Regions from separate parts of the Pelosinus sp. IPA-1 genome, predicted to be linked through region 2. Evidence: riboswitches for the same ligand, from Rfam matches in the RefSeq annotation. Region 2 holds a riboswitch; the other holds the start of a gene.
The links. Region 2 has a riboswitch for glycine ahead of QSJ81_RS06925 (ABC transporter substrate-binding protein). Riboswitches for the same ligand answer to the same signal wherever they lie in the genome.
Positions count from the first base shown of each region.

Region 1: it holds a riboswitch for glycine, as region 2 does, so the genes downstream of both, gcvT (glycine cleavage system aminomethyltransferase GcvT) here and QSJ81_RS06925 (ABC transporter substrate-binding protein) in region 2, are expected to answer to the same signal.

Region 1 covers NZ_BSVC01000004.1:85,051-96,692, reverse strand. The annotation lists gene QSJ81_RS10170 (DJ-1/PfpI family protein) at 1-336, opposite strand, end outside; gene QSJ81_RS10165 (CBO0543 family protein) at 752-1,291, shown strand; gene QSJ81_RS10160 (hypothetical protein) at 1,531-1,677, opposite strand; gene lpdA (dihydrolipoyl dehydrogenase) at 1,834-3,240, opposite strand; gene lipM (octanoyltransferase LipM) at 3,272-4,099, opposite strand; gene lipS2 (LipS2 family lipoyl synthase) at 4,077-5,060, opposite strand; gene lipS1 (LipS1 family lipoyl synthase) at 5,057-5,857, opposite strand; gene gcvPB (aminomethyl-transferring glycine dehydrogenase subunit GcvPB) at 5,845-7,296, opposite strand; gene gcvPA (aminomethyl-transferring glycine dehydrogenase subunit GcvPA) at 7,293-8,639, opposite strand; gene gcvH (glycine cleavage system protein GcvH) at 8,641-9,030, opposite strand; gene gcvT (glycine cleavage system aminomethyltransferase GcvT) at 9,033-10,136, opposite strand; glycine riboswitch at 10,291-10,378, opposite strand; gene QSJ81_RS10115 (iron-containing alcohol dehydrogenase) at 10,885-11,642, opposite strand, start outside.
Region 2 covers NZ_BSVC01000003.1:21,189-32,830, forward strand. The annotation lists gene cobA (uroporphyrinogen-III C-methyltransferase) at 1-989, shown strand, start outside; gene hemB (porphobilinogen synthase) at 989-1,963, shown strand; gene hemL (glutamate-1-semialdehyde 2,1-aminomutase) at 2,106-3,422, shown strand; gene QSJ81_RS06915 (HsmA family protein) at 3,597-3,998, shown strand; gene QSJ81_RS06920 (CitMHS family transporter) at 4,239-5,549, opposite strand; glycine riboswitch at 5,766-5,842, shown strand; glycine riboswitch at 5,851-5,952, shown strand; gene QSJ81_RS06925 (ABC transporter substrate-binding protein) at 6,335-7,501, shown strand; gene QSJ81_RS06930 (hypothetical protein) at 7,771-8,274, shown strand; gene QSJ81_RS06935 (ATP-binding protein) at 8,473-10,143, shown strand; gene QSJ81_RS06940 (cyclic nucleotide-binding domain-containing protein) at 10,372-11,505, shown strand; gene QSJ81_RS06945 (B12-binding domain-containing radical SAM protein) at 11,546-11,642, shown strand, end outside.

The DNA of each region.
Region 1 (11,642 bases), on a different contig from region 2:
TCCCGTTTTAGCGAGTAAAGCCGCACCTGTACAAATGCTAAGTATATATTTTGATTGACTAGAAAAATTTTTAATAAGATTTATAAAATTGTTGTCTTGAATATTTTCTCTTGTTCCAATCCCACCTGGCACAAGAAAAATTTTTTCTTTACTTTTTTCGTTTGTATATAAATTAGTATCTACTCTTACATTTTGAGAGCTTTCAACAATTCCTCCATTAACAGATACAAAATTCAATTTAAAGATATCAGGCACCGTCCCAAGTATTTCAACAGGCCCAAAGACATCTAATGTTTCAAATTTATCAAATAAAAGTATGTCCACTCTGTAGATCATATTAATTCCTCCATCTTAATTATCGTTTACTTGTTTTTTTATCAGCTAATTTTTAGCTTAGCCGTCATCACTTTATTAAGATGATACCTTTATCCCTTTACTGGTTATATATAACCAGCGACATATGTAACTCCTTTTTAAGTTTCCAATAAAGTCTCTGCTTTTAAATCACCCATAGAAAATAAATCTAACATATCTTAAACGTACTACCTAATCCCAAAAATTCCTGCTATAAGCAATTAAAACTTATGACATGCATACGCATCCACAATCTTAGACTAAGCTATTAAATAGTTAGTGTTTGTGTTACGTTAGTCTCCTTTTTACCGCATAGTTCTTGTGAAATAAACCAACACTTTAACACAAGTAATTCTGCTAAAAAGGCTAAGTATGTCAACTCACTGGAGGGAACAAGATGCCTGATTTGTATGAAGTTGGAAGACTATCGGCCAACATCTCCTACCAACATTGGATTTCTAAGGAACTTTTTTCATTTGGTTGGTTCATTACGGTTGGTGTACTTATCGTTACGTATGGTATATGGTTTAAACTAGTTGATAAGCGAAGGATAAAAGACCTACTATTGTTAGGTTCACTCTGTGCCGTAGCCTTTGCTGTAATAGATACTACTCTTGTTGGTTTTTTAGGATTGTGGAGTTTTAAAATCAGGCTCCTTCCATTTCAACCGCCTTTATTCATAGTAGGTCTTACTATGGGGCCAATTATGTATATGTTAGTATTTCAGTATACATCTTCATGGAGAAGTTTCCTTCTATGGAATGGTATCGGTTGTGCAGTTATCGTTTTTGTAATCTTGCCTGTGTATTCTTTATTAGGCATTTTTCAACTTTATAAATGGAACTGGTTCTATCACTTTTTACTTTTCTTCATAGTTGGAACCGTAGCTAGAGGACTCCTCTATTGGTTTACTAGTATGGAGCAAATAGATCAATGATTGGTATATCATAAGAAAAATAAAAACCAAAGTAATTGTAGGCTTGCGAAAGCAAACACCATATTATCCTTACATTTCATTAGAATTAACCCACCATTATATAAAATAACTCCTACTATCCCCAGTACTACATAAAGATATGTATTACGCCATATCTATTCTATTTTTTTAGATATTGAACGAAAGAACGCTCAATACCGTCCTAATCACATTCCTGTCCATTTTTTTTGCCGGAGAAGTCATTCTACTTCAGAAATCTTCTTCTGCCTGATTATACGAATAGCAACTTTAATCATAACTGCGTATCCTCTAGCCAATTTAGCTAAATCTTTATGAGGATTATAACTTACTGTCACGTTACACTTAGGGGATGTTGTTTTTCCCACGCTCACCACCTCTTCTACAGTTTATGAGCTACTGGTTTCCAACATTACTATAGATAAAAAATATAATGACGCAGAAAAGACACAGCACTATTCCACTACTAAATGGACGTGCTGTGTCTTATATTTCAAAAATGTCTTTAGTAAACTAGAAAATATTCATAGAGGTCGCCCTTTCAAGATAAACTGATGGATGATATCACCATTAATTCCATGGGCGCTCTCCATTACCGTCTCAGATAAACTAGGATGAGGGTGAATTGTGTGTGCAATTTGATCTGCCGTTAAGCCATTATGAATAGCGATTGCACCTTCCATAATTAGATCACTAGCGTGGGCTCCTAAGATGTGCATGCCTAATATTTTATTACTATTAGCATCGGCTATAATTTTGACCAAACCATCTGTTTCACCCATAGAAACAGCCTTACCATTACTAGCAAAATTAAATTTACTAACTTTTATATCTATGTTTGTGTCTTGAGCCTCCTTCTCAGTAAGCCCAACCATAGCTAATTCTGGCGTAGTAAATATACAACCTGGCACCGCACTGTAATCCATACTAACATTATCACCCAATGCATTTTCTGCAGCAACCATACCCTCTGCCGAGGCGGCATGAGCCCACATTTCCTCTCCAGTGACATCACCGATAGCATAAATTCCAGGTATATTGGTCTCCATTTTGCTGTTCACCTTAATACCAGCCTGGCTGTAATCAATACCTGCAGCTTCAAGCCCTAGCCCAGCTACTATAGGTTTTCGGCCAGTTGCTACTAATACTTTTCCCACAGTGAGTTCTTGAATTGACTTACCATTATCAAGAGAAACCTTAACGCCTTCGTTGTTTTCCTCCATACCAATTACTTTGGTATTTGTCAGCATTTTTATGCCCTGTTTGCGTAGAAGGATCCCCATACGTTTGACTATTTCATTGTCAATATTTGGTAAAATTGTCGGTAGCATTTCTACTACGGTTACTTCTGAGCCAAAGGATTGAAAAATAGCGGCAAATTCAATCCCTACCGCACCCGCACCAATGACCATCATACTGCTTGGAACATGATCTATCTCTAGCAGCTGATTACTGTCAATGACATTAGGCAAATCCTGGCCTGGTATAGGTAAATGCATGGGCTCAGAACCTGTAGCAACAATAATATTTTTTGCTTCATAACTGATTTTCTCTTTTCCTTGTGTGATAATCAACCGATTTGGCCCTTCTAGTACTCCTACTCCATGTATCATTTCTATAGCATTGCTTTTGATTAACTGTTCAATACCGCCACGCAGCTTGTTAACAACTTGATTCTTACGTAATCTAATGGCATCAAAATCAAATCCTATATTCTCAGCCTGTAGACCAAATTCATGACAACTCTTAAGTTCTTGCCATTTTTCAGCGCTTTTTAATAAGGTTTTGGTAGGAATACAACCGCGGTTTAAGCAGACTCCCCCCATCTTATCCTTTTCTACCAATAATACTTTCCCGCCTAATTGGGCCGCTCGTATGGCGGCAACATAGCCTCCAGGACCACCGCCGATCACCGCTACATCATAATCCATTTTTTCTCCTCCCTCGTATTGTTGCCACTGCTTATCGAAGCATTTTCCAGGAGTCCTGACTGTATTTTGTTGACGCCAATTCTTTACTTACTCTTTGTTCTTCTTCTGTAAGTTCTCCACCCACTAGCTTGATGCTTAGAGCCGTCCCAAAAGCCTCGGGCATGGGATGATACACTTCTTGCCACGTCACGGTTCTTCCTAGCACATCTTCAATCGCTGTAGCTCTCTCCTTTAACATTTGAGCTGTCTGCTGGCGTTTTTCTACTGATGGCAACCGCAGTAACTCTACAAACTGCTCAGCGGAAAAGCGCAATAGTAATGATCCATGCTGTAAAATAACGCCATTCTTACGTACCTGGGCACTTCCCGCCAGCTTTCGCCCTTCCACTGTTACTTCGTAATGAGAAGGAGCATCAAAACAGGCCGCTGACGCAGGTTGTTTTTTCCTTTGCCCATAAATCGCGGCAGGCACAGTCATTTGCGCCTGTATACCAAGTTCCTTAAGACCAACTAATAAACCATTGCTAAAATAACGATAAGATGCCGTAATGGTTTTAGGGATTAGAGGGTTATCTTCTTGGACAACAATACTATAGGTGAGCTCAGCGTCATGCAGAACAGCTCTGCCTCCAGTTAATCTGCGTACCACGTCAATGTTACGCTCTTTACATTGGTCCAAATCAATTTCAGACATCACCCTTTGAAAATATCCTAGACTAACTGCAGCAGGCTGCCAGCCATAGAACCTGAGTGTGGGCGGAACTTTACCAGCGCTATGTGCCAGTAATATGGCTTCATCAATAGCCATATTTGTTGCGGCATCAGCGAATCCACTGTTAATTAGTCGCCAGTTCATCATTTTCTCCCCTAATAATTTCGCACTCCTTAATCGCCTTAGTAACTTCTAAAGACGTAAGGCGGCGAGGATAATTATACATAAGACCGCCAGGACGCTCATTATAGTAAGGACGATTACAATCATCACAACCGCTTGTTTGAAATGCTTGACCGTCTTTTAATATCCCTAATAACTCAACCTTTGGTACGTTATACTCGGAAATGATCCCATCCTGGTAGCCAATGATATCCTGCTTATATCCGTTCCTAAGCAGATGATGAGCAATCTGAATGCGCCGATAGTGAGCAATTGTAGGCGCATTCAGATGTGCCCAAGGGGTCCCACGTATAGGAGTAAAAGCAAATAAGCCAATTCGGATTCCTTTGTCGATACAGACCGCCATTCGACTCACCATATCCGCTTCACTTTCTCCTAATCCTACTATGAGATGCGTGGTAACAAGGCCTGGCAATGCCAGTGCGCACTCTAGTAAGAGGCTCCACTTAGAAGCCCACTGACCTTTTTTTACCTTCCCAAATAACTCTGGCGTAGCGGCATCGAGCGCAATACAGACCCTTTCTGCGCCTCTTGATACAAGCTCTCTCGCCTGCTTTACTGTTTCTAGATGACTGGATATGCAGATGGGAACCGCACTGTTAGCATGTAATAATTCAAGTGCATCGACAGTGGTATCCCAACTATTTGCGCTGTATACCACTTGCAAACAAGCTCGCTTTATTGCTCCTGCTTCATAAGTATCTCTGATTCCGGCGGCAGCTTCTTCCTTCGGAAAAACTGGCCAAGTCACCCTGGAAAGCAGATTTACTCTAGCTTCACTGTCCCGTGACTGGGCACAAAATTGACAGTTATTTTTGCACCTTTCCCCGAGCATAATATAAGCAGTAGTAGGAAGAACATCCGCTTTAAATTTCTTTTTGCCAATTAGGCAGGCTGTACCTGCAGAAAGTTTCCAAAGGTTCATAGTACGCAGCACTCCTCAGTCCGTAAGATAGACATGCCTAATTCTTTTGCTAGTGCCACAGCTTTAGGCGTAGGATTGACAATCGTATCCATACCGATTTTAACCGCCCATTGATCAATTTCACTACGATAATGCCCACCAGGACGCATACAACCTAAGTGAATGGGTATCGAAGGACATACCTGACGAGCCCACGTTAATAGTTTTACTACATCCTCCATCTTTGGGGGCAAACAATTTGCATAACGAGTCCCACGAGTTGGTGTAAAAATAATAAATGTTAATGCATCCATACCAAGCTCCTGTAAAAGCTTTACTGCTTGATATTCGCCTCTGATCTCACCAGCATGTAGACCAATGCAAATATGGGGCATCACCTTAACTTTTTGACGTAATTCTTTATAACAATGGATATAATCACTTACTGTCCGTTCTATACCAAAGACTTCACGAATGGTCTCATCATCACCAACAAAATCAAAAGAGATACAGTCAGCAATCTCAGTGATTTCTACAATTTCAGCCTTATCTATTAATCCCACATGAAGATTATAAAGCCTTCCTTGTTTTAAGGCTCTCAGTTCAGAAATATGCTGACCAATAGGAACGGTCCCGTCAGCTTTACAGCCGCCGCTAATCAAAAAGCTAGTAGCGTTGCTCTCCTGCATAGCAGAGATTGGCAACATATGTTTCAGATAATGACCACCACAATGAGCGCAATTTTGTTCACAGCGATTTTCTGTGACACTGATAGATTTGGTATTCTGGGGGTATGTAAAACAAATTACTCTTTCCATCTTACAACCGGTTTGCGAGCGGCCAAAGTTTCATCTAAACGCCCAACTACAGTAGTACTGGGAGCACTCTTAATTAGGGACTGGTCTTCTTTGGCCTCCTGCGCAATTTTCCTCATTACAGCAATAAATCCATCTAAGGTTTCCTTGCTTTCTGTATCCGTTGGTTCAATCATAAGTGCTTCTTCTACAATCATAGGGAAATATATGGTGGGTGGATGATAACCATAATCCAGTAGTCGCTTGGCAATATCTAGTGTTCGAATGCCATATTGTGTTTGTTCCTTGGATGTTAAGATACATTCATGCATACAAAAACGAGTAAAAGGAGCATGGTACTGCTGCCGTAACTGGGTCAAACAGTAATTGGCATTCATTACAGCATCTTGACTGGCTTGGCGCAATCCATCTGGACCTAAAGCACGGATATAAGCGTAGGCACGAACAATAATCCCAAAATTACCATAGAAAGAATGTACCTTGCCAATAGACAGTGGACGATTATGATCCAGGTCATATTTGCTTCCATCAAAAGTGAGCACAGGGGTAGGCAAAAATGGAACAAGGCTACGCTTTACACCTACAGGTCCTGAGCCTGGACCACCACCTCCATGTGGTGTACCAAAGGTCTTATGAAGATTAAAGTGGACAACATCAAAGCCCATATCTCCAGGCCTAACAATCCCCATAATGGCATTGGCATTAGCCCCATCATAATATAATAGTCCACCCGCATTATGGACAATGCTAGCAATTTCTTGAATATTGGTTTCGAACAATCCCAAGGTGCTTGGATTAGTCAACATGAGGGCAGCCGTATCTGGCCCTACTGCTGTGCGGAGTGCATCTAAATTGATCGATCCATCTTCATTTGACTTTATTTCTACAATTTCCATCCCACATACGGCAGCTGATGCAGGATTGGTGCCATGAGCCGAGTCAGGCACGATAACTTTGTTTCGAGTTTCCCCATTGCGCCGATGATAGGCCCGAATCAGCTTTAATCCTGTCAATTCACCATGAGCACCTGCAACTGGCTGCATGGTAACAGCATCCATTCCTGCAAGCTCAGCAAGATACTGTTCCATGTTATATAACAGTTCTAAGGCTCCCTGCACTGTTTCAGGCTGCTGCAAAGGATGCAATAAAGCAAATCCAGGATAACGGGCGATATCTTCATTCACTTTTGGGTTATACTTCATGGTGCACGAACCTAATGGATAAAAACCTGAATCTACACCAAAATTCCGTTCAGACAGTTCTGTGTAATGACGTATTAAATCTAGTTGACTGACTTCTGGCAGGGCCGCAGGATTTTTTCGTAAAAATTCTTGGGGTATTAATGATGTAATGGCTTCTTGTGGTACATCACATTTAGGCATATCTACAGCACAGCGACCTTCTTTCCCTATTTCAAAAATCAAGGATTTAGTTTTTCTCATACTATCGCCCCCAATTTCTTTACCAATCGGTTAATATCGTCCTGTGTCCTGTTTTCTGTTACACACAATAACATACAGTTTTTAAGTTCTGGATAATAAATACCAAGGTCCAATCCACCAATCATTTTTTCATGTAGTAATTCTTCATTGATTTGGGTAATAGATTTTGGACAACGTATAATAAATTCTTTTAAATAACTTGCCCCAAATACAGAGTTGAATCCTTCTAATTTTGTTAGCTCACGGTATGCGTAGTGAGATTTTTGCAGTGATAATTCGGCTACCTGACGCAGGCCCTCTTTACCAACAGCGCTCAAATATACAGCAGCTGTTAAGGCGCACAAAGCTTCATTGGAGCAGATATTTGAAGTCGCCTTTTCCCTACGTATATGCTGTTCCCTTGCTTGTAAGGTTAACACGAATCCTCGATTACCATCATGGTCCACGGTCTGCCCCACAATACGACCAGGCATCTTGCGCATCAGTTTTTCTTTAGCAGCAAAAAAACCCAGACAAGGACCACCAAAAGCAGTCGCCAATCCCATAGACTGGCCTTCGCCAACTACGATATCTGCACCAAGTTCACCAGGTGCTTCTAAAATACCTAAGGAAATAGGATCGACAGCCACGATAAGCAATGCTCCTTCTGCATGAATAAGATCAGCAACTTTTTTTATATCTTCAATACACCCGAAAAAATTAGGTGATTGAATGATAACAGCAGCGATATTTTTGTTTATTAATTGTGTGAGTTCTTCCCTATTTGCAGTACCATCTTTATAACCAAACTCTGTTGGTTTATATCCCCAATCCATTCCGTACGTAGTGAGTACAGTGCGATAATGAGGATGCACTGTGTTTACTACCAGCACTTCACTGCGATTTGTGACGTTACAGGCCATCATTGCTGCCTCGGCTAAGGCGGTACCACCGTCATACATGGAAGCATTAGAGACTTCCATCCCTGTTAACTGGCAGATCATACTTTGGTATTCCCATAATGCTTGCAAGTATCCTTGAGAGATTTCTGGTTGATATTGAGTGTAAGCTGTATAAAACTCAGAACGTCTTATTACATGGTCAATCACACTTGGTATGTAGTGATCATAAGCCCCTGCGCCTAGAAAACAAGTATATTCCTGGAGATTAGCATTTACCCCAGCTAATTTATGAAGGTAGTTTATCAAATCTGGCTCCGACATGGGAGCTGGTAACTGTAGTGGGCGATTAAATAATAGATGGGTGGGAATATCATTAAAAAGATCTTCCACTTTCTCTACACCAATGGCGGCAAGCATGGTACGGCGGTCTTCGTAAGTATGAGGTAAATAACTCCACCCCATTTTAATGACCTCCTTCAGCTATTAATTTTTCATACTCGTCACTACTAAGTAGTTGGTTAAAGTCCGCTGGATCGGCTATTTCGATGACTACCAGCCAACCCTCGCCGTAAGGATCTTCATTCATAATTTCTGGTGCATCAGTAAGCGTCTCATTTACTTCCACAATCACACCACCAACAGGTGCATAAATATCAGATACTGCTTTCACTGATTCTACCACTGAAAAACCCGCCCCTACAGCTATCTTGCTATCCACTGTAGGCACCTCAACAAACACTACATCACCAAGCTGAGACTGAGCATAATCGGTAATACCCACCCTTGCACGAGTTCCCTCAATTTTCACCCATTCATGGTCGCGTGAATACTTTAATTCTACTGGAGTTTTCATTTTTATTTCCCCTTTCTATTATAAAATGGTTTAGGAATTACTTGAGCAGCTACTTTTTTACCACGAATCTCTATATCAAATTGCTGTCCAACTATAGCAAATTCGGCTTCTACTAAAGCAAGACCGATATTCTTATCCAAACTTGGCGAATAGGTTCCTGTGGTTACTATCCCAATACATCGTCCTTGTGCCATTACAGGATATTCAGCCCGAGCTATCCCTCGTCCAGTTATAACAAAACCTACATTTTTACGTCTTACGCCATTTTTCTTTTGCTCTGCCAAAGAAGCACAACCAATAAAGTCACCTTTGTCCAGCTTCACAAACATACCAATCCCTGCTTCTAAGGGGGAAATATCCTTGGATAATTCATGCCCATAGAGTGGCAGGCAAGCTTCAAAACGCAGAGTATCTCTACAGCCTAGGCCTGCAGGTAACAGCCCATAAGATTTACCTGCAGTCATTATAGAATTCCATAATGATGCTGCATCCTCTGGGCGACAGTAAATTTCAAATCCATCTTCGCCAGTATAACCAGTTCTAGATACTAGCGTCTCCTTGCCCGCCAACATTACTTTTGGTAAAAACCAATAATACTCTAGATTTTCTAAAGCTATATCTGTCAATTGGCTAAGAATAGCCTGAGCTAGGGGACCCTGCAAGGCTAGCTGCGCTGTGTGATCGGATAAATTGATTAATTCTGTATGAAAGCCGCCCTTATTTTCCTGCATCCACTGCCAATCTTTCTCAATATTAGCAGCATTAATAACTAATAAATATTCTTCTTCACCCTGTTTATAAATAAGCAAATCATCAACAGTACCACCATCCTGATAGCACATGGGCGTATACTGTATTTTATGATTAGCAAGGCGAGATACATCATTCGTTACTAATTTTTGTACAAATGCAAAGGCATCAGGCCCCTTAACAAGTACCTCCCCCATATGTGAAACATCGAATAAGCCAGCCTTTTCTCTAACTGCTCGATGTTCCTCCAAAATCCCGGTATACTGTACTGGCAGTAACCAACCTCCAAATTCAACAATCTTTCCACCGTACTCTAAATGAGTCTCATATAGAGGCGTCTTTTTTGATGCTGCCATAATCCATCTCCCCTTTCTACTTGTTTTCTTAAAAATAAAGACAGAGACAAAGGCGGACGAATCCCCCTTTGTCTCTGTCTGTTGTACCTGAGAGTTTTGCCTAAATAGGCTCCCCATCGGTGACGCCTTTACAAGGCGTACTCTCCAGAGTATAGTCCGGTTACGGTCCTTTTTGCCTGAGAGTTTGACAAAGTTCTTGCTCCTTCGGCGCCGCATTCAGCGATCTCTCCCTATAACCATCATTCTATATGCATTATTTTACTATTAAGAATATTCTAACAAAATGGCTAATTTATGTCAATCGTATTTTATCGATGATTATCCCTGTTAAAATTCGCATTTAAATCCTTGTAGGATTTTACTTATTAATAGATATGATGATAAAAAGTGCTTTTTGCCATTTTTTTAAGTCGGCTTAATGTTTCAGGAGAAATCCCTAAATAAGATGCAACATGCATTTTACTTTAGGATAGATAACTAACTGATTCTCAATAGAGTATCGGTAACGTTGGGCATTATATAAAAGAAAGCTCGCTACTCTCTTTTCTTTTATATAATAAATGTATTCTGTGTGTCGTCTAGTAATGACACCAAATATTGGCTCACTTTCAATATAAGTCACATAATCTGTATAATAACTAATACATCTGAATTTTCTATGCTGAAGATATCTTATCGTCGTAATATTTCTCGTGAACATACAAAATGCTTACAAGGATTCCGCCCAGGAATCCTTGTAAGCATTATTTTATAGAGAATCCGCATATATAGCAGCAACTGTCTCCCGGCTGGCCTCAATTGGTGCCATACTGAGTAGTAGCCCCAAACTAGGAGTTTCAAAAGCTAAATCTGTAAGACGGGCCACATCACCATCAACAAACCCTTCCTCACGTAAGTTCTCTTTTATACCGAGTGCCTTAAGCCACTGTTTCAATCCACTGTAAGCAGTATATGCTTCTTCTGGAGTACCTTTGATTCCAGGTATTAAGGGTGCTAGGATATCTGCTAAAATAGTTCCCTTGGCTGGATAAATGTGTTTCACTACTGCTGGCAATAAAATGCCTAGTCCTGAACCATGGGCCAAATCTGGTTTCATGCCACTAAGAGGATGTTCCATAGCATGCGTAAAATGTAAAAGTCCATTATCGAAGGCAACACCAGCGATCATTGAAGCATACAATAAATAATAGCGTGCTTCCAGATCCTTCGGATTATGTTGAGCTAATGGAAGGTAATGGGCAACTAAACGAATTGTTTCTCGAGCTAAGCTTATGGCAAAAGGGTTGCCCAATTTAGTGGTAGCCGCCTCGACAACATGATTGATAGCATCAATTGATACATAGGCTGTCTGATCAGCAGGTAAAGTAGTCATGAGGGCTGGATCATCGATAGAGTACATGGGATATAAGCAGTCATAGGCTATAGCCGGCTTATATTCCTTCTCAGGTATACTTACAACTGCAAAACGATCTGCCTCAGTCCCTGTTCCGTGGGTTAAATTGATGG
Region 2 (11,642 bases):
CTCATATTACAGCAAAATTAATAGAAAATGGCCGCTTGGCGGATACTCCCGCTGCAGTCATTCGCTGGGGTACGAAACCTGAACAACGGGTATTAGTTACAACAGTAGGCAAAGCAGCTGCTGATGTAGCAAGGGAGGGTATTAAGCCTCCTGCTATATTTATCGTCGGTGAAGTAGTGAATTTACGTCAAGACTTGGCTTGGTTTGATCAGCGGTTGCTATTTGGTAAAACAGCACTTGTTACTAGGGCTCGTGAGCAGGCTAGTGCTTTGACTTGTCAATTAGAAAACTTAGGTGCGCAATGTATTGAAGCACCATCCATAAAGTTGGTTCCACCAGAAAGTTATGCAGAACTGGATAAAGCCATTGATAAGCTTGCTACCTACAATTGGATGATTTTTACTAGTGTAAATGGAGTAGAACATTTTTTTAACCACTTATATAGTAAAAAACGAGATAGCCGGGCTTTAGGCAATGTGAAAATTGCTGCCATAGGAGCACAAACAGCAGCTGCGCTTAAAAATTACGGAATTTTAGCGGATATTGTACCTTTGGAATTTAGAGCGGAAGGTATTGCTGCGGCATTGACTGGACGGATTGAGCCGGGAATGTCCGTACTCATTCCAAGAGCTTTGGTAGCCAGAGATATTTTACCAGAAAAGCTAAGAGAAATGGGTGCTACTGTAGACGTAGTACCAGTGTATCGTACTCTTACAGGGGATAGCGATGGCGAAATGCTGGCAAAAAAATTGTCAGCTGGAGAAATTGATCTAGTTACATTTACCAGTTCTTCTACGGTGACTAATTTATTAGAGCTATTAGGTTCTAAGGGTTCAGAGCTTTTGCAAACTGCCAAAATTGCATGCATTGGTCCTATAACAGCTGGTACGTGTTTAGAAAATGGCATTAAGCCCGATGTAATAGCAGAGGAGTATACCATTCATGGTATGGTAGAAGCAATTACAACCTTATATAAGGAGGCTAAATAATGAACGAGCTTCTTCGTCCCCGTCGCCTTAGAGTATCAGCGGGAATACGAAAGTTAGTAAGGGAAACGACTCTTGAGATAAATAATTTGGTTTATCCCTTGTTTGTTGTGCCAGGAAGTGGGATTCGTAAAGAAATTCCTTCTATGCCCAATGTATTTCATCTATCTGCGGATATGGCAGTCAAAGAAGTGGCTGAAGCATATGCCTTAGGCATACCGGCTGTTATTATATTCGGAATCCCTGAATATAAGGATGAACAAGGTTCAAGTGCCTGGGATATGAATAGTCCGGTACAAAAGGCTATGAGTTTGATTAAAGCAGCCCTTCCTAGTATGGTTGTGATCGGCGATGTGTGCCTATGTGAATATACGAGTCATGGTCATTGTGGTATGCTAGAAGGCCATGAGGTAGACAACGATAGTACATTGCCACTATTGGCGAAGACTGCTCTTAGCCAAGCCCAGGCAGGGGCAGATATCATTGCTCCTTCGGACATGATGGATGGTCGGATTTTAGCCATTCGTAATGCGCTAAACGAAAATGGGTACAAGAATGTATCCATTATGTCCTATGCAGTGAAGTATGCCTCGGCTTATTATGGTCCGTTCCGTGATGCAGCTGATTCTGCACCACAGTTTGGTGACCGTCACAGTTATCAAATGGACCCAGCTAATAGCCGAGAAGCTATGCGTGAAGTAGAGTTAGATATAGCCGAGGGCGCAGATATCATTATGGTAAAACCGGCGTTAGCCTATTTGGATATTGTTCGCCAAGTGAGAGATAACTTTGATTATCCTCTTGCTGTGTATAATGTGAGTGGTGAATACTCTATGGTAAAGGCAGCAGCAGCCCAAGGCTGGATTGATGAGAAACGTACTGTAATGGAAACTTTGCTCAGCATGAAACGGGCAGGTGCAGATATTATTATTACCTATCATGCTATGGATGTTGCCCGCTGGTTAAAAGAAGAATAAAGATAACAAATATATAACCACCAAGACACAATGCCCTTAGCGCAACACACAAAGGAGAACATAAAGGATAAGCCCTTTGTGAAAAATTTTGTGCCCTTTGTGTCTTGGTGGTTCGATTATTATTTTTTTAGGGGGTCTACTAATGACATTGAACTTGGAAAAATCAATTAAGGCATTTCAAGAAGCGAAGGAATGTATTCCTGGTGGCGTCAATAGTCCTGTTCGCTCTTTTCGTGGTGTAGGTGGTACGCCACCTTTTATTGCTAGCGCAAAGGGAAGTTACTTGTATGATATCGACGGAAATAAATATATCGACTATATTGGTTCTTGGGGGCCAATGATTTTAGGCCATGCCCATCCTGCAGTAGTGGAAGCCTTGACTCAAGCTGTAGGTAGAGGAACGAGCTATGGGGCACCTACCCTTTTAGAGACAGAACTAGCTAAATTAGTGAAGCAGGCTGTACCATCAATGGAATTGGTACGTATGGTTAACTCCGGTACAGAAGCTACGATGAGTGTCCTACGTTTGGCAAGAGCTTATACGAAACGTAATAAGATTGTAAAATTTATTGGCTGTTATCATGGTCATCACGATAGTCTTTTAGTGAAAGCCGGATCTGGTGCCGCTACCCTAGGAGTTCCTGATAGTCCAGGCGTTTCTCAGGCTGTTGCTGGCGGAACAATTTCCGTAGACTATAATGATATTTCCGCATTGAAAGAAACTTTTAGTAAATACGGCGAGGAGATTGCGGCCGTTATTATAGAACCTGTAGCAGGTAATATGGGGATGGTATTGCCGAAAGAGGGGTATTTAGCAGCTGTACGAGAAGTGACAGAACAATATGGTGCATTACTAATCTTTGATGAAGTAATGACTGGTTTTAGAGTAGCTTATAATGGCGCTCAGTCTGTGTTTGGCATAAAACCTGATCTTACCTGCTTAGGCAAAATTATTGGCGGTGGGTTGCCTGTAGGTGCGTATGGTGGACGGCAAGATATTATGGAGTTAATTTCTCCAGCGGGTCCCGTATACCAGGCTGGTACACTGAGCGGAAATCCCTTGGCAATGACGGCAGGTATTACAACGTTGTCAATACTATCTCAGGCACCTGAATTGTATGAAGTGTTAGGTAAGAAAACAGAAAGCTTATGTGCTGGTATTCGGGCACAGGCAGACAAATTTGGCTTCTCCTTACAATATCATCAACTTGGCGCTATGTTTGGCATGTTTTTCACCGACAAACCAGTTTATGACTATGAAAGCGCTAAACAATCAGATATTGGTGCTTTCAATACCTTTTATCATGCAATGCTAGAAAAGGGAGTATATATGGCTCCTTCACAATTTGAAGCAGGCTTTATGTCAGCGGCTCATTCAGAAGAAGATATTGCTGCAACCATTGCAGCTAGCGGTTATGCTTTTGGCAAAGTGGCAGAATATCATAAGCAAAAGAAATAATGCAGGGTAAAACCCTTATGCAGATTACCCACAGCCAAATGGCTGTGGGATTATTTTTTAAAGGGAGTAGTGTTAGTTTGTTTTTATGCAATAAATCATCGTTTATTTCGTCAATAAGAGTAGTGAAACGATTTAAGTTGAATCGATGAGATTTGGTAGAAATGAGGAATTATCATGTCGAGTGGAATTATCTTTATAAATTCTGCCTTTGTATTCTATACCATTGGAGTTTGGAGTGAAAAAATACAAGGTGAGTTGAAAAGAGTACATTTAATCTTATTTTGGTTTGGGATTATTTGTGATGTTCTAGGAACAAGGGCGATGGGGGAATTTTCTAAGACACAAGTAGAAGGAGTTAACCAAGCTATTTCTCAGTACATGCAAATACCTAACAATTTTCACAGCCTTACTGGTATAGTGGCACTTTCATTAATGCTACTACATGCATGTTGGGCAACTATTATTATTGTAAATAAAAAAGATATTTGGACAAGAAAATTTCATCGTTATAGTTTGATCGTTTGGATATTATGGTTAATACCATTTGTAAGTGGAGCAGTTTTTCATTTCATGTAAAAAATTGGTTGGTAAGCTCGACTAACATACATAAGAAAAACGCTAAGCGTCCTTTTTGAACCACAAAGACACAAAGGGGTTCTATCCATTTCATTCCCATCTTCTTTGTGTGCCGCGATAGCAGCATTGTGTCTTTGTGGTTCAATCTTTTAACTAGAAACTTATAAATTCTGATACCATAAAAAACTCCTACAGCTTTTCGGTTTGAAAAGACTGTAGGAGTTTTTTTCATTTCTATTATTATAAACTAATGGCTCCAGTTACTATTGCCACCACGATATTCAATATCATTAGTCCAAAGGCCCACCATATGCCGCCTTTTTGTAGGTCGCCAAAGGTAATATCACACATTCCCACCAATAACCATAATGCTGCTACCAGTGGACTCAACATGTGTACCGGTGTTCCCAACAAGGAGGCTCGACCAATTTCCGCAGCACCGATTCCATAAGTCGCAGCCATCTGGTTCAGTACTGGTAACACGCCAAAGTAGAAGGCGTCATTGGATAACAAGAAGGACAGTGGAGCACTTAACAGCGCTGTAATCATCCCCATGTGTGATCCCAAACCAGTTGGGATAATTCCTATTAGAAATGTTGCCATAGCATCTGTCATTTTAGTTCCTGTTAATATGCCCATAAATATCCCAGCGGCGAAAACCACTGCGGTAACCTGTAGAGCTTCTTTGGCATGAGCCAACATACGCCCTTGCTGTTCTTTAACCTTAGGAAAGTTTACAATTAAAGCCAATGCGCTTCCCGCCAAAAAGATGATTGGAATCGAGACTCCGATCTTCTTTTCTACAAGTAACAGGCCCATAAGAGTTAGGGTCATAATCAGATTAACCCAGAATAATTTAGGACGCTTAAACTCAGGATTTTTCGATACCACTTCTTTAGCAATGCCGTCGATCATAGAGTCTTCTATTTGGATAACTCCCAATCTAGCCCGTTCTCTTTTACCCAATACATATCCCATCAATGCTATATAGGCAAATCCACAAATGATTACAGGAACCAAGGGATTAAAAATTTCAGCTGCATCAAGTTTTAACGCTGCTAAAACCCTAGCCGTGGGAGCTGCCCATGGAAACATATTCTTCACGGCAGTCACCATTGCGCATATTACTGCTAATATGACGGGATTAATGCCAATCCTCTTATATAGAGGTAACATTGCTGTACAGGTAATCATGAAGACTACAGCACCTTCTCCTTCTAAAGAGGCTATGATTGCTAATAAAGTTGTTCCTACAACGATTTTTAGCGGGTCACCTTTAACTTTCTTTAATATTTGAACAATGAGTCCATCAAATAAACCCACGTCCACCATAATACCAAAATACATAACAGCAAACATCATCATAATTGCCGTTGGTGCTATGGTCTTAACACCATCCATCATAAGCTTACCAATTGTGGGAGCGAACCCGCCTAATAGTCCAAATGTAATCGGTATAATAATTAGTGCAGCAAATCCAGTCATCCTTTTAGACATTATTAGGTACATGAAAGTAATAACCATAAGAAATCCAAGTAAAGTTAATATAATAGAACGACTCCTTTCAAATTAACAATTTCATTTAGATTATAAAATTAAATATTATGAAAATATAGAAAAAGGTCATTTAAAACATTTAGTTCATAAAGAAAATAGAGAGTTGGAAATTTGAAAAATACTTATATAATACTATTGAATAATTTGATGTATTGTTTTATAATGATACTTACAGTGAATGTTTTTTCTACAACTACATATGTTTACCGAATGAAGTTTGCGGGAGAGTGGCTAGAATAGCCCGCCGAAGGAGTAAAACTCTCAGGCACTCGGACCACCGAGTAGAACCGTAAGTGGACGGAACTCTGGAGAGACTCTTAAATTGAGCGCCGAAGGTGAAATACAGCAATGATAAGTTGCTGACAAATCTCTCAGGCAAAAGGACAGAGACAAAAATCGTGATATACAGGGATATTTCTATATCTCTTTATATTGTGATGCTGAAAACGCCATTTTTGGTGTGTTCATTTGTTTTTCCAGAGTCAAATCAGAGATGATTTGACTCTTTAATTTTTATCCGATGACTAAACCGCTCTAAAACTCCCTTCTTCATCTCGTTAACAGTCTGTAATTCCCTGCCCTTGAAGGTCAGGGAAACAGGCTGTAAACTCGAAATAAGTTCGAATTAGGGGTCTCCGGACCCAAGGCTCACTTATATAAGCGGGAGTTAAGAGCGGCTAAGTTCCTGGATAAGTGCGACTAAGATTCAGATGGAGTTAAAACTCCATCTAAATCAAGTCTTCTTTATATAAACAATTTAAAAAAGGGGAGAAATTTTTATGAGTAAAATTAGTTTTAAGTTGGTAGTGGTATCTTTGGTAGTTCTAATAATGGCAGGGGTTCTCGCGGGCTGCGGCAGTTCTAGCTCGAAAGATATTAAAATTGGTATTCTCAATGAAATGACAGGTGGTAATGCGACGATGGGGACTTCGTCGGCAAATGGCGCGAAAATGGCAATTAAAGAAGCCAATGCAAAAGGCGGGGTACTTGGCAAGCAACTCCAAGCCGTCATTGCTGATAATAAAAGTGAACCTTCTGAATCGGCAAATGCTATGACAAAGCTAGCAACACAAGATAAAGTAGTTGCTGTAACAGGTATCTTTGCTAGTTCGAATGCCATTGCAACTTCAAGCGTAGCGGAAGCAACTAAAGTTCCTTTTGTGGCAGTAGGGGCTACTAATCCTAAAGTAACAGTAGATGAGAAGAGCGGTAAGGTGAAAGATTATACTTTTAGGGTCTGTTTTATCGACCCCTTCCAAGGGACAGTTGGAGCAAACTTTGTACTTAATACATTGCAACTGAAAAAGGCAGTTATGTTAGTTGATAGTAGCAGTGATTATAGCAAAGGTTTATCATCCTTCTTTAAAGATGCCTTTACCAAAGGCGGCGGAAATATTTTAGCGGAAGAAGCTTATTTGCAAAAGGATCAAGATTTTAAAACCATTTTGACAAAAGTTAAGGCATTAAATGCGGAGGTAATTTATATCCCGGGTTATTATGAGGAAGTAGGTAAAATTGTGAAACAAGCCCGCGAAATTGGGATTACGGTACCAATCGTAGGTGGGGATGGATGGGATTCACCTAAGTTAGTAGAAGTAGGAACTGGAGCCGCCCTTAATAATACTTATTTCACCAATCACTATTCGGTAGATGATACTAGTGCTACTTCTCAGGCTTTTGTAGAGGCTTATAAGAAGGAGTATGGGCAAGTGCCAGATGCTATGGCTGTCCTTGGTTATGATGCAGCGAACATTGTAATTGATGCGATTAAACGTGCCAATAGCATTGATCCTGAAAAGATTCGTGAGGCTTTAGCTACCACCAAGGATTTTTCAGCAATTACGGGGGCGACGACCTTAAATGCAACTCATGATGCTGTTAAGAGTGTAGTTATTATTGAAATGAAAGATGGTAAACAAGTGTTTAAAGCCAATGTAAAACCATAATAAGATAGAATAAACTCCTGTACTATTCTACTAAGAATTTGTACAGGAGTTTTGTTCCGGAATCAGAAAGTATACACTTCCTTGATTCCAAGTAAGAACGACTAAGGCTTCTGCCTGCGTCCGAGGACTTGGCACAAGCCAAGTCTTTTCTTATATTGCACGTTTTTCCTCTACTTCGCATAGAATACAAAAAAAAGTGTAGTGATGTATTAGGTATAAATATATTCTGAATCATCTTAAATGAAAATTTCATTTCAGGAGGGAAAAGTATGGAAGAGGATAGAAAATCCAAAGCGTGCGATGGTTGTTGCGATTTGATTTTTGAAACTATGCCCAATAATCGGCCACCTGCGATTGCCCAGGCTTTTTGGCTACAGGCAACTGCTACAGGAGAGATTTGCGGCAGAGGGTGTGAAGGACATATTCAAGTATCAGCTCAAGGGCTAATTCCCCTAGGAGTGTATACTTTATTTTTTGTAACGGATAGAGGGCTTTGGCCGGCAGCTCCTTTATCAGCTGTTTATACCTCTGATGGTTTTGACCCAAATCGACTAGTTGTAAATACTAATGGTACTTTAAATTACTACGTTGCTCCCTTAGATTATAATCCATTAAGAGGCATTCCCACGCCGAGTGGTGTAGCCAAAATTACAAGCGTAATTATTTCACTACACAGTGATCGGCTTACTAATGGCTTAAGTCTTGGCGATCCCAATGTTAATGTATTTAATCAGTTAACGGCTCCCATGTGTTTTCCCCGTACAGAGGAGTAAACAACACGTAAGAATAGAATTAAAGCAAAACACTATTCCATTATAAAAAATGGTAATAGTGTTTTGCTATTTCAACGGAATACATATTTTTACACTTAAATTGAAATATATAGTAAATAATAGAGGAATTTAAATGAATATATAGAAAATGTTTACATATATGGAATTCGTGTCTGCGGATAAAAATGAGGTGTAAATGTGACATTAATTGATACATCCTTACTGGCAACAATATCAGGTACGATAGCAGTATTACTTGTGTACATATATCTATATGTGCAATATAAGGAACCATTTATAGGATTGTGGATTTTAAGTTGGTTAATTCATCTAATCCGCAGTATATTTTTTAAAATGCCCATATTTGGGGGGGCAGGGGTAGAATTTCAAATTTCATTTCAAATCTTGTCAGTTTTGTCTAGTTTGCTACTTGTATGGGGAACTAATAAATTTATTAATAAACGCGTGAGTAGGCTGTGGTTATACGGAGCAATTATTAGTAGCGGGTTAAGCTATTTTGCAATTGGATCACATCAAGATTTCTTCTATAAGGCTATGCCCTCATGTACCTTCATTAGTAGCATTTATATTTGGACTGGTATTGTATTTTTTTACTATTTAAACATTACTGGAGTGGGTAAATATATTACTGGAGCTGCTTTTATTCTTCTAGGAGCCCATACTATCGATTATATTTTTATGGAGAATGTAGTATGGTTCGCTCCATGGGGTTATTTATTTGATGCAATATTACGGTTTATTATAGCTGTGGGCACCTTATTAGTGTATTTTGAAAAAACACGGGAAGATCTAACGAATAAAGAAAAATACTATCGATTATTTACGGAAAATGCTGTGGATATTATTTTTCGTTACCGAATCGTCCCCGAGCAGGGTTTTGAATATATTAGCCCAGCAGTTACAGAAATTACTGGGTATACGGCTGAGGAATTTTATAATGATCCTGAGCTAATATTAAAAATGATTCACCCTAAAGATGTAGCATTATATGAGGATGCAAAGAAAAACTTGCATGTGGCTAATTCTATGGTGACTACCCGGGTACTTTGTAAGAATCTTAGTGAAATATGGGTGGAACAAAAGTTCAATTTTATTTATGGAGAAAATAATCAAATTGTTGCTATTGAAGGAATTGCACGAGATATAACTACTCGAAAAATGTTAGAACAAGATGTAGCCCGTCTCGATCGACTGAATACAGTTGGGCAGATGGCAGCGAGTGTCGCTCACGAGATTAGGAACCCTATGACTACGGTACGTGGATATTTGCAACTGATTGGAAATAAAAAAGAATTTGCTCTCTATAAGGAACAGTTTGTGTTGGTAATGGACGAGTTGGACAGGACAAATTCCATTATTAGTGAGTATCTTTCTCTTAGTCAAAATCGGGTAATGGATTTTAAATTGTGTCAGTTGAATGAAATTATTGAATCCATGTATCCGCTGCTGCAGGCTGATAGCAATGCCTGTAATAAATATATAAAACTAGAATTACAGAGAATTCCTAAATTATATATCGATGAAAAAGAAATCCGACAATTAATATTAAATCTGGTTCGTAATGGACTAGAGTCCATGAAAGAAGGAAAATCATTAACAATCCGAACTTATTTGGAAAATGAGGAAACAATTTTGGCCATACGGGATGAAGGTGGGGGGATCGCTGCTCACATTTTAGATAATTTAGGCAAACCCTTTGTGACGACGAAGGCGGACGGAACAGGAATTGGTTTAGCGATTTGTTATCGAATTGCAAATCGTCATAAGGCAAAGATAACGGTAGAGACAAGTACACAAGGAACCACATTTTTTATTTGTTTTAAACTACTACAGGGATTGGCAATGTAACGAAAAAAGATAATAGAGTATTAGAAAAAGAGAACCTTTAGTGAGGTTCTCTTTTTTTTTGCAAAATTTACTTATAATTACAAAAATGTCCATTTTATTACAAATCTTACAGGAGTTTTCATTGTGGAGAGAAGAACATGGTTCTATTAGGAGGTGGTGCCTATGAATCGGCTATAGCTTTTCTCTAGTCAGTAGATAATTTTATGGTCAAAAAAGGAGGACAAATGTATGAATTTACAAACGGCAGAGCTAAAAGTAAGAACTAGTGAGGGTAGTGAAAATTGTATAAAAATTAAAAAAGCATCGACTAAAAGAGAAAGGGAAGCTATTTATAAGTTGCGTTATCGAGTGTACGTAGAAGAGATGGGGAAAACGCCCATGTTGTCGGCGAATCATAAAGAAAAGAAAATTGTAGATGCCGTAGATGACCAGAGTGTGTTGTTATATGCCCAATTAGGGGCAGAGGTTATAGGTACTATAAGAGTAACCGTTGGAAATATGGGGGCATTTCCGACTGAGTTACAACAAGTATTTAAAATGAAACAATTTGATGATTTCTTACAAGGAACGGCAAACCAAAAACATTCTTTAAGCACTAAAATGATGGTTATTTCTAAGTACCGAAGTTCGCAAGCGGCCTATCTATTATTATCGAAAGCGTATGAAGTATTTCGAGATGAAGGGGTGCAATTTATATTTGGAGGATGCAGCCCTTATTTGGTACCCCTGTATGAACGTCTTGGCTTTCGGAGATTGGGGTATAACTTCATTGAACGTGGCTTTGGTCTGATCATTCCATTGTTTTTAATTACAGAAGATATTAAACATCTCCAGACGGTTAGATCACCCTTCCTCCGTGTTGCCAAACAAAGAAAAAACAGCCCAGATGCGGCAAAATGGTTTTTAGAGGAATTCCCACAGTCGACTAAGGTGGTAAACACTCAGTTAACCACCAAAGAACAGCTGTGGGCTTATGTACAAGGAGAATTAAGGGGTCAGAGTATTTCTATTCTCAAAGGATTAATGGAAGAAGAAGCAATGCAGGTATTGCATATGGGCACAATCTTTCATTGCCAGGAAGGCGACACCATTATAAATACTGGCGAAGTAACAAAGGAGCTATATATCTTGCTGTCAGGGAAGGTTACGGTACTATCCAATGGGGTGGCAAGTGAGAAGGTGCCAGGGCAATGCTTCGGCAGAGCAGGGTTAATACAAGCACAAGTACAAAAAAATGACGTTTCTGCCACTACTGAGTCGGAAGTTATGGTAATTTCTCAGCAAGCTTTCGAAAAGTTTTACAGAAGCAATCCTACGATTGGCATCAAGGTTTTACAGAATCTAACTAGTTGCAAAGGGTAAAAGTAGAGGTTCTCTAAAAATAAAAAGTGGAGGAATTGAAATGAAATATGGTATTGAATTATTACTGGTAAATAGCCTTGCAATAAGGCAGCGAATTACATCGGATACGGCGTTAGAAAATAGTTTGGCAATGATTC